Regions from separate parts of the Methylophilus sp. DMC14 genome, predicted to be linked through region 3. Evidence: predicted binding sites of a transcription regulator. Region 3 holds the regulator's gene; each other region holds the start of a gene.
What was found. Region 3 encodes sigma-54, which starts transcription at its own class of promoters, with help from an activator protein. Its sites were predicted from a motif close to TGGCACNNTTCCTGCT; they were not measured.

Region 1: the regulator sigma-54 is predicted to act here: its motif matches at 1,479-1,494, upstream of ACT53C_RS13705 (ammonium transporter).
Region 2: the regulator sigma-54 is predicted to act here: its motif matches at 2,178-2,193, upstream of ACT53C_RS13915 (CmpA/NrtA family ABC transporter substrate-binding protein).

What each region holds. Positions count from the first base shown of each region.
Region 1 covers NZ_JBQUZA010000008.1:47,812-51,082, forward strand. Annotated here, with positions in the region: gene gluQRS (tRNA glutamyl-Q(34) synthetase GluQRS) at 1-145, opposite strand, end outside; gene ACT53C_RS13695 (DUF3301 domain-containing protein) at 152-460, opposite strand; gene ACT53C_RS13700 (hypothetical protein) at 554-1,228, shown strand; gene ACT53C_RS13705 (ammonium transporter) at 1,571-2,761, shown strand; gene ACT53C_RS13710 (TolC family protein) at 2,873-3,271, opposite strand, start outside.
Region 2 covers NZ_JBQUZA010000008.1:101,172-104,442, forward strand. Annotated here, with positions in the region: gene ntrB (nitrate ABC transporter permease) at 1-632, opposite strand, end outside; gene ACT53C_RS13915 (CmpA/NrtA family ABC transporter substrate-binding protein) at 653-1,954, opposite strand; gene ACT53C_RS13920 (nitrate- and nitrite sensing domain-containing protein) at 2,338-3,271, opposite strand, start outside.
Region 3 covers NZ_JBQUZA010000002.1:462,538-465,808, reverse strand. Annotated here, with positions in the region: gene tyrS (tyrosine--tRNA ligase) at 1-925, shown strand, start outside; gene ACT53C_RS06520 (RNA polymerase factor sigma-54) at 971-2,515, opposite strand; gene lptB (LPS export ABC transporter ATP-binding protein) at 2,522-3,265, opposite strand.

The sequences.
Region 1 (3,271 bases), on a different contig from region 3:
CGCGGCGGGTGGTGTCTACATCTTCTATACGCAGCAGCCAGCGGCCGTCCTGGCTTTTAGCATCACAGTAACTGGCGACGGCGGCGACCAGTGAGCCAAAGTGCAAGGGACCGGTAGGCGAAGGGGCAAAGCGGCCAACCACCATGGCGTTTTACTGGGTGACGTAAGGCGGAATATGCCAGGCTACCAATTGGCCGCCCCGCAATTGCAGATGACAGGCCATGCGCTCAATGCCCTGGCTGGAGACGTCAAAGGTATACGTGCGTTGTAACTGCATGCGACCATTGCCGTCCCTTGCAAAACCGACGCGGGCGCAAGCCACGGTTTCATCCAGAAACTGCAGATGGCAGCGCTCAGCCAACTGGCGGCCAATCTTGAGCGCGATCTCACGTTTCGAAATCGTATCCATCCAATACCATGCGCCCGCCATCAAAATGGCTAATAAGGCCCATTCAGCCATCGTTGTTCTCCTTTAAGACGATTATCTTTTTCAGTGTATGATGACCAATAATCCGTTTCATATTCATTTCATTCTTATTTAGTGTTGTTAACGATGAATTCAAGCCGCGAAGCAGATGCGATTCAAGCTTATTATAATTTATTGCACAGCAAGGGCGCTGATGCTGCCATCATGGCACAGCGCGACGCGGTGCTGGCTGAGTTAACGCCGCTATTAAAAGACCAGGAGTGCAGCAGCACGGTCTACCGGCAAGCGGTGGACGATTGTCTGGCCGACAAAGAAGCCCAGCGCTGGCCAGAAATCCTGACCATTATCCGCGAGTTTTATCCTTTTTGGCGTGGCGATGTGAAAGCCGTCATGCAATATGCCGATACTGTCGGCTTTGAATTACATCCTATCGGTTGGCAGCCCGCGGTGATTGATTTGCAGTCCGTTTGGCCGGCGTTGCAGTCCGAGAAGTTTGAAACAGCAGAATTATGGCCGCTTAACGGCTACGTCAAAGCGCTCAAATCCATGGAGCACAAGCAGGAGATGGATATCGAACTGCGTACGCGCATGGCAAAGCTCATGTTGTTGCGCTTGCGTGAAGCACCACTCACAGAAAAAAACGCCTACCGCATCACCGCTGACGCAACCCTGCCGCTATTTAATCTCAAAAATACCCGTCACCTATTTTTAAACGCGGTGCGTGAATTTTACTATTTCTGGTCTGCGCATCCTGATGCGGTCGAAATGCTCAAGCAATTGCAACCGGTCGAGATCATATAAGTCTGTCCCTCCTCCGTATTGGCATACGACGATACGGTTATCCACCGCTTTATCCGCTTTTGTTGACGCAAACTCTCGATGAGTTCGCATGGCATGCCTCATTCATCAGCATTTGAGCATCTTTAAGTAGTTTTGTTTAAATATGCCTAATTTTGCACCAATAATGTGCAATGCACTTTTGATTGAGTTATTTTGGGGCGTTTTTGCCAGTGCCCAATCTCCACTCTTTTTAAAATCAATCACTTAAAGATGGCCTGATATTTGCTTGAAACCTGCGCATTTTAAAAAGGCGTGTCTTTCAAACAAAACGCCAATCAATAATTATTGAATTCGGAGAGCGAAATGGAATCATTAGTGACAGCTAATGACGTCCTGTTTGTATTGCTGGGGGCCATCATGGTCTTGGCAATGCATGCCGGTTTTGCCTTTTTGGAGGTCGGCACAGTGCGTCAAAAAAATCAGGTGAATGCCCTGGTTAAAATTATGGTGGATTTTTGTGTGTCTACCATTGCCTATTTTTTTGTTGGGTATGGCATTGCTTACGGTATCCATTTTTTCAATGGTGCCGAAACACTGACCGTGCAAAACGGTTACGGTCTGGTCAAGTTCTTCTTCTTGCTCACCTTTGCCGCTGCGATTCCTGCCATTATTTCTGGCGGCATTGCTGAGCGCGCCAAATTCAACCCGCAATTGGCAGCAACTTTTTTGATCGTCGGCTTTATCTATCCCTTTTTTGAGGGCATTGCCTGGAATGGTCATTTTGGTTTTCAGGATTGGCTCAAGGCCAGTTTTGGCGCTAACTTCCATGATTTTGCCGGCTCGGTTGTCGTGCATGCCATGGGCGGCTGGATCGCCCTGGCGGCGGTGTTGTTATTGGGTGCGCGTAATGGGCGGTATACCAAAGACGGTAAATTGCATGCTTATCCGCCTTCCAATATTCCGTTTCTTGCCTTGGGTGCATGGATATTAACCGTAGGCTGGTTTGGCTTTAATGTGATGTCCGCACAATCCATACAAGGGATTTCAGGGCTGGTGGCTGTTAACTCATTAATGGCGCTGGTCGGCGGAACATTGGCGGCATTGGTACTGGGTAAAAATGACCCCGGTTTTGTCCACAACGGTCCCTTGGCTGGATTGGTGGCAGTCTGTGCCGGCTCGGATGTCATGCATCCGCTCGGTGCGCTCGTCACCGGCGCAGTAGCCGGGGTCTTGTTTGTCTGGGCCTTTACCCTAACGCAAAACCGCCTAAAGATTGATGATGTCTTAGGTGTGTGGCCACTGCATGGGTTGTGTGGCGCCTGGGGGGGCATTGCTGCCGGTATTTTTGGCAGCACAACTTTGGGTGGGCTGGGTAGCGTGAGCCTGGTGAGTCAATTGTTAGGCACGCTGGTTGGCGTGGTCATTGCCTTGCTGGGCGGTTTGCTGGTCTATGGCTTGCTCAAAAAACTGGTTGGCCTGCGCCTGGGCCCAGAAGAGGAGTTTGATGGTGCAGATTTGAGCATCCACAAAATTCCGGCGGTATCGGGAGATTAGTTAGCTCTGCTTTGATACTAAATAATTCTGACTATATTTAAAAGCCCAAGGTTAGGCCTTGGGTTTTTTTATGATAGAAGCCAATGAAAATAAATGCATGGCTGAACCAGATTATTTATCACGCATATCAACGCTAAAGTTTGCAGCCTGCCACGCTGATAAAGCCTTGGCGTAATCAGCTTTGACGGTTAAAGCCTCTATTTGTAATGCTCTGAGCACTCGTCTAGCATCTAGTAAATCAAGCACACCACTTGCCCCATGACTGTAAGCAAACTCAGCATAATTTGCATTTTTTTCGGCTTTTGTCAAAATGTCCTGATCAAACCTTTTGGATCGATCAGCAGCCGAGATTAAATTCGCGCGTGACTGTTTGAGCTCAACGATTGCTAGCGCTGTAGTTTGCGATTTGACTGTAATTGCATTCTGATAACTTGCTTCAGCCCTAGCGACCTCACCTTCGTACTGGTAGTTTATGAATAGGGGAATATCGACTTGGATGCCTAATGTATT
Region 2 (3,271 bases), on a different contig from region 3:
TGCGGTACTTTGCTGACACCGACGGCGGTGTTGATGATCATGGGCCAGACCGCGGTGATGAAAATCACCCAGATCGCGGCCGGGTTGGCCGCTTTGAATACCAGCAGGCCGATCGGCAACCAGGCCAGTGGGGAGACCGGCTTGAGCAGGCTGATAATCGGCGCCGCCATTTTTGACATAAAGGCATAGCGGCCGATGATAAACCCCATGGGGATGCCGACAATCGCTGCCAGCGCAAAGCCGGTGGCGACGCGTTTGAGCGAGTTCAGGATGTTCCAGCCGATACCCATATCATTCGGGTTGTTGATATAAAACGGGTCGCTAAACAGCTCCACCGCCGAATGCCAGGTCTGCACCGGCCCTGGCAAGCCCTGAGTCAGGGCGGCCACGGTAGACCAGATGGCGCCAAAGATCAGCAAGCCAATCACAGGCGGTAACAGTCCTTCAAAGACACGTTTGGCCATTGCCGCCCATGCCCCGGCTTTTTTGCTTGCCGGGGTGGCTGCTGTTGCGGTGGCCGAGAGAGGGCTCACCACCGCGACAACCGGTTTTGCTTGCTTGGCTGGCATTGCTTTGGCAGCCTGCTCACTGTTTTGCATGATTTTTTCCTTGTTAAAGCTGACGACACTCATGGTGACTCTCCTTGAAAGAATTACGCTTTAACCTTGAAGCTGTTGGCATAAGCTTTAGGGTCTTTACCATCCCAGACCACGCCGTCAATCAGCTTGCTGCTGCGCATCACGTCTGTTGGCACGCTAATGCCCAGAGATTTGGCGGCTTCGGTATAAATATCAATGCGGTTCACCTTTTTCGCCACGCCGAGGTAATCCGGGTCAGACTTGAGCAAGCCCCAGCGTTTGTGTTGGGTCAGGAACCACATGCCGTCTGACAGGTAAGGGAAACTGACCTTGCCATCATTGAAGAACTTCATATAGTTGGGGTCTTCCCATTTTTTGCCGATACCATTGTCGTAGTGGCCGAGGAAGCGACCTTCAATCACTTCTTCTGGCGCATTGACATAGGCTTTGCCTGCGATCAACTTGGCCACTTCGGCACGGTTTTTGGTCGCATCAATATAGCGTGAGGCTTCGAGGATGGCTTTGGTTAACGCCAGCGCGGTATTCGGGTTCTTGGCGATAAAGTCAGCGGTGGTGCCCAACACTTTTTCCGGGTGGTCTACCCAGATATCTTGTGAGGTGGCGACGGTGTAGCCGATCTTGTCGTAAATGGCACGTGCGTTCCAGGGTTCGCCCACGCAGTAGCCATCCATATTGCCAATCCGCATGTTGGCGACCATTTGTGGCGGCGGTACGACGATGGTTTTCACGTCCTGCATTGGATTGATGCCATAGGTCGCCAGCCAGTAGTACAACCACATGGCGTGCGTGCCGGTGGGGAAGGTCTGGGCGAAGGTAAAGTCGCGGTTTTCGTTATCCAGCAAACGTTTCAGCGTGGCACCACTGGTGACGCCTTTTTCCTTAAGCTGGTTAGCCAGCGTGATGCCCTGGCCGTTGTTGTTCAGCGTCATCAGCACGTTCATGTCTTTTTGCTGGCCGCCGATGCCCATTTGTACGCCGTAGATCAGGCCATACAACACATGTGCAGCATGCAATTCACCATTGACCAGCTTGTCACGTACGCCTGCCCACGAAGCTTCTTTAGACGGCACAATCTTGATGCCATATTTTTTATCAAAGCCCATTTGCGCGGCGACAATAATCGGCGCACAGTCCGTCAGCGGGATAAAGCCCACTTTCACTTCGGTGATTTCTGGCGCATCCGAGCCTGCCGCCCAAGCCTGGCTACGGATGGCGGAAGGCACCATGTTCATCATGGCGGCAGCACCAAACGCGCCTGCCAGCGTATTCATAAAGAAATGGCGGCGTTGCTGGTTCACCTGGTCAACCGGCGTTGCCTCGGTGGGGGATACATTTTTTTTGTCAGAACTGCTCATGTCGGCTCCTTGAGATTTGATTCGAAAAAGGGGTTCGGAAAATACAAAACAAAAAAGGCGTCCTGAATGCAGACCGTGGTCTACACTCAGGACGCCTTTGTCCTTATCTTTGCCAGCCGTGGATGATGAAACAGCAACGGCTAGTCAGAAATTCAAACTGGGGTTTCCAGTTTACTTACTACAAGCAACGCACCGCCTTTGGTAGCTTGCTTGATTTTATATAAGCAAAGCTTGTGCCAAGTGGGTTGTTGTTTTTAAATGTTTGATTTTTATTGGGTTTTAACGGAACTTTTTTCAAGTAGGGCTTGAAAAGGGGGCATGCCTCTCGCACCACGTGGGTGCGGATGCACCAATTTGAAGGTCTGGGAGCGTTATGAAAACCGTTATCGCGTTACGGTATGATGGGCCAGAATATTTTCGGCCACATCAATAATTTTACGGTTCTGCTCCATGGCCAGGCTACGCATGGTTTTGTAGGCTTCCATTTCATTGAGGCCGCGCGTACTCATGAGCAAGCCCTTGGCGCGCTCAATCAATTTGCGCTCGGTCAGCGCCTTTTTGGTGTCTGACAGCTCTGTTTCCATGTCGGCAATTTGCCGGGACTGGTGTTGCAGCAAGGCGATCATAGACGCCATGGGATAGGTTTGCGAGGTGTCATGGGCCTGAAAGTTCAGCGCATTTTCGATGGGAATCGCCAGGTTGAAAAACGTGCTGTTCAAGTTGGCCTGCGGACTGGCTTGGATAGTTTGCAGGTACTGCCGGGTTTGCTCGTAATCTTGTTTGGCCTGGCGGGTGAGCCCGGCCAGCAGTTCATGCATGGTGTCGACCAGCTGGCACTGAATCTGCCACATCTCGCTCAGGCGGCGGCTGCATAAGTCAAACCAGAGGTCGGCATGGCTGGGGGTCAGGGTTTGTTGGTCGCGCGCGCTGGTCAGCTTGGCGCGGTACTTGGCATGTTGCTGCTGCCAGTCACTGGCTTGCCACTGTTGCCAGGCCTCACACAGCTCTTTGCTGCCAAACTGGCACACCAGTTCAAAGTGCCGTTCCTGCTGCGCAATCAGTTCAAACAGCTTTTGCTGGTGCGGCAGTTGCAGGCTGCCAGAGCCAAATAAATAAGCGCCTACCGCACGCTCCTGCCCGGCAAACTCCTTGCCCTGAATCAGGTTATACAAGGTGAGCAAACAGGTGGAGATCTTGCTATTGACCGAGCTGTCGGTGATCTCGAATATCAGCGCAATCAAGCTGCCGATCAAGCGGTTAAAAGATTCGATGCTATCGGCAAACGAGATATTGAGCAGGGTAATTTGATGCCGCAGT
Region 3 (3,271 bases):
CTTAACCGTGGAGCAGGTCAAGGCCAACGCCGATACCTATGCCGCACAAGTCTTCAAAATACTGGATCCCACCAAAACCGAGATTGTTTTTAACTCCAACTGGTTAAGTGAACTCGGTGCGGCGGGGATGATCAAGCTGGCTGCCAGCAATACCGTGGCCCGCATGCTGGAGCGGGATGACTTCTCCAAACGCTTCAAGGGTAATCAACCGATTGCGATTCACGAGTTTCTGTACCCGTTACTGCAAGGATATGATTCGGTCGCCCTGCAAGCGGATCTTGAGCTCGGTGGTACCGACCAGAAGTTTAACCTGCTCATGGGGCGTGAGTTGCAAAAGCAGGCCGGCCAGTCGCAGCAATGTGTGCTGATGATGCCGCTGCTGGAAGGGCTGGATGGCGTCAATAAAATGTCCAAATCACTCGGTAACTACATTGGCATTAGCGAGGCGCCAGAGACTATTTTTGCCAAGATCATGTCGATTTCAGATGAACTGATGTGGCGCTATATTGATTTGCTGTCTTTTGCGACGCTGGAAACCATTGCCGAATGGAAGGCGCAAGTCGCCAGTGGCGCAAACCCCCGCAATATCAAGGTCGGCTTTGCCCAAGAAATTGTGGCGCGTTTCCATGGTCAAGCCGCGGCTGAAAAAGCCTTGCAGGACTTCCAGACCCGTGCCAAAGGCGGCATCCCGGATGACGTGCCCGAAGTTGAAGTGACCATTGAAGGCGACAGCATCGGCATTAGCCAATTGTTAAAACAGGCGGGCCTGGTTGAAAGCACCAGTGAAGCCATGCGCGCAGTGCAGCAAGGCGGCGTCAAGCTCGACAGCGTCAAGGTGGATGATAAGAATCTGCCTTTGACTAAAGGTGTGACAGTGATCGCACAGGTGGGTAAACGTAAATTTGCCAAGATCACAATCAGGTGATCGGAGCTGAGAAACAAAAAAGGCCGCATCTGCGGCCTTTTTTGTTTAGAGCGTTTTGCGCAAGTTCGCGGGCGGAATATTCAGGGACTCGCGATATTTGGCTATGGTACGGCGGGCAACGACGATGCCTTGTTGTGCCAGTGTGTCGGTGATCTGGTTGTCCGACAAAGGCTTTTTCGGGTTTTCTTCGGCCACCATTTGCTTGATCAAGGCTCGGATGGCGGTGGCAGAGCAGGAGCCGCCTGCGTCTGTGGCTACCGAGCTGCCAAAGAAGTATTTGAGTTCATAGACGCCACGCGGTGTGAGCATATACTTATGCGTGGTGACACGTGAAACTGTGCTTTCATGCAAGTCGAGTTCTTCGGCGATTTCACGCAGTACCAGTGGGCGCATGGCTATTTCACCATGCTCAAAGAAGTTGCGTTGGCGGTCTACAATGGCTTGCGACACGCGCAAAATGGTCGAGAAACGCTGCTGGATATTCTTGATCATCCATTTGGCTTCCTGCATCTGGCTTTGCAGGTATTGGCCTGAACTCTCGCGGTTGCGCTTGAGGATGTCCGCATACATCTGGTTGATGCGCAGTTTGGGGATCACGCCATCATTTAAGGAGGCGACCCAAATGCCCTTGATTTTTTTAACCACCACATCGTGCTGGATAAAGTGATCGTGACTAAAGCTGGAAAACTCGCTGCCGGGTCTGGGGTTTTGCTGGCGGATCAGGTGCTGCGCCGCCTTGAGTACCGCTTCATCGCAACCAAGCACCTTGCGCAGTTTGACAAAGTCTTTGTTGGCAAGCAGCGCCAGGTGGTCTTTGGCAATGGCAATGGCGGTTTGCAAGTGTGGCGTTTCTTGCGGCAAACGCGTCAGTTGCAAGAGCAGGCACTCGCGTAAATCGCGCGCACCTACGCCTACAGGGTCCAGATTCTGGATCAGCTTGAGGGCGGTTTCCAGTTCCAGCAGCTCGACCTCAAGTTCGAGTGGCAAGTGCTCCACAATCTCCTGCAGATCTTGCTCCAGATAGCCATCATCAGTGATGCTATCCAGTAGCAGTTTGACCAGGCTCATGTCACGTTGCGACAAATGTGCCAGTTGTATCTGGTCAATCAGATGCTCGCGCAAACTGATGCTGGTGGTTTCCTGTCTGGAAAAGTCACTGTCTTCGTCTTCCTGATGATTGCGTCCGGCTTCGTCCCAGTTGCTGGTGCTGCCAAACTCTTCATAATCATCTTCAAACTCTGGCGGCGTGAATTCCTCGTTTAAATTGGGCAGGTCGCTCTCGCTCCCGCCCAACTCATCGTGCAAGTCTTCACGCAGACTTTCTGCCGGTGCGGTGATCTCTTGCTGCGTTGCCATGTCAAACGAGCTGGCATCTGTCGGCTCAGCTTCTACAGTGGGGGGAGGCGGTGTGTTATCTTCAAACTCGCCTTCTTCACCGTCTGACATTTCCAGTAACGGGTTTTCCTGCAGGATGGTTTCTAGTTCCTGGTTCAGTTCCAGCGTGGAAAGTTGCAGCAAACGGATCGATTGCTGCAGCTGCGGCGTCAGCGCCAGATTTTGCGAAATACGTAATTGCAGGTTCTGTTTCATGACGGATTACAGCCTAAAATTCTTGCCCAGATACACTTCACGCACACCTTCGTTCTGAATGATTTCATCGGGCGTGCCTGCTGCAAACACAGCGCCTTCATTGACAATATAAGCGCGGTCACAGATGTCCAGCGTTTCGCGCACATTGTGGTCGGTGATTAAAATACCAATATTCTGACTGCTCAGGTAGCGGATGATTTTCTGGATTTCGATCACGGCAATCGGATCAATCCCGGCGAACGGTTCATCCAGCAAAATAAATTTAGGGTCAGTGGCCAGGCAGCGCGCAATTTCAACGCGTCGACGTTCGCCACCAGACAAGCTGACGGCCTGACTGTTGCGGATGTGCTGGATATGCAATTGATCCAGCAAGGACTCAAGCCTTGCCTCACGCTGCTCTTCCGTATAGGGACGGGTTTCAAGAATGGCGAGGATGTTGTCGGTTACGCTGAGCTTGCGGAAAATGGATGCTTCTTGGGGCAGATAAGCCAGGCCCATGCGCGCGCGCTCATGCATGGGCGCGCGGCTCACGTCGGCGCCATTCAGCGTAATGTTGCCTTCATCCAGCGCAACCAACCCTACAATCATGTAAAAGCTGGTGGTTTTGCCTGCCCCGTTGGGACCCAGCAAGCCGATCACTTCGCCACTGCGTAACTCAAGCGTCGTGTTTTTGACGACGGTACGGCCCTGATAGGTTTTTTTCAGGCGGTTAACCTGCAAATGGTTCTGATCTGCTGCCATGGTTTCCATCTTTAA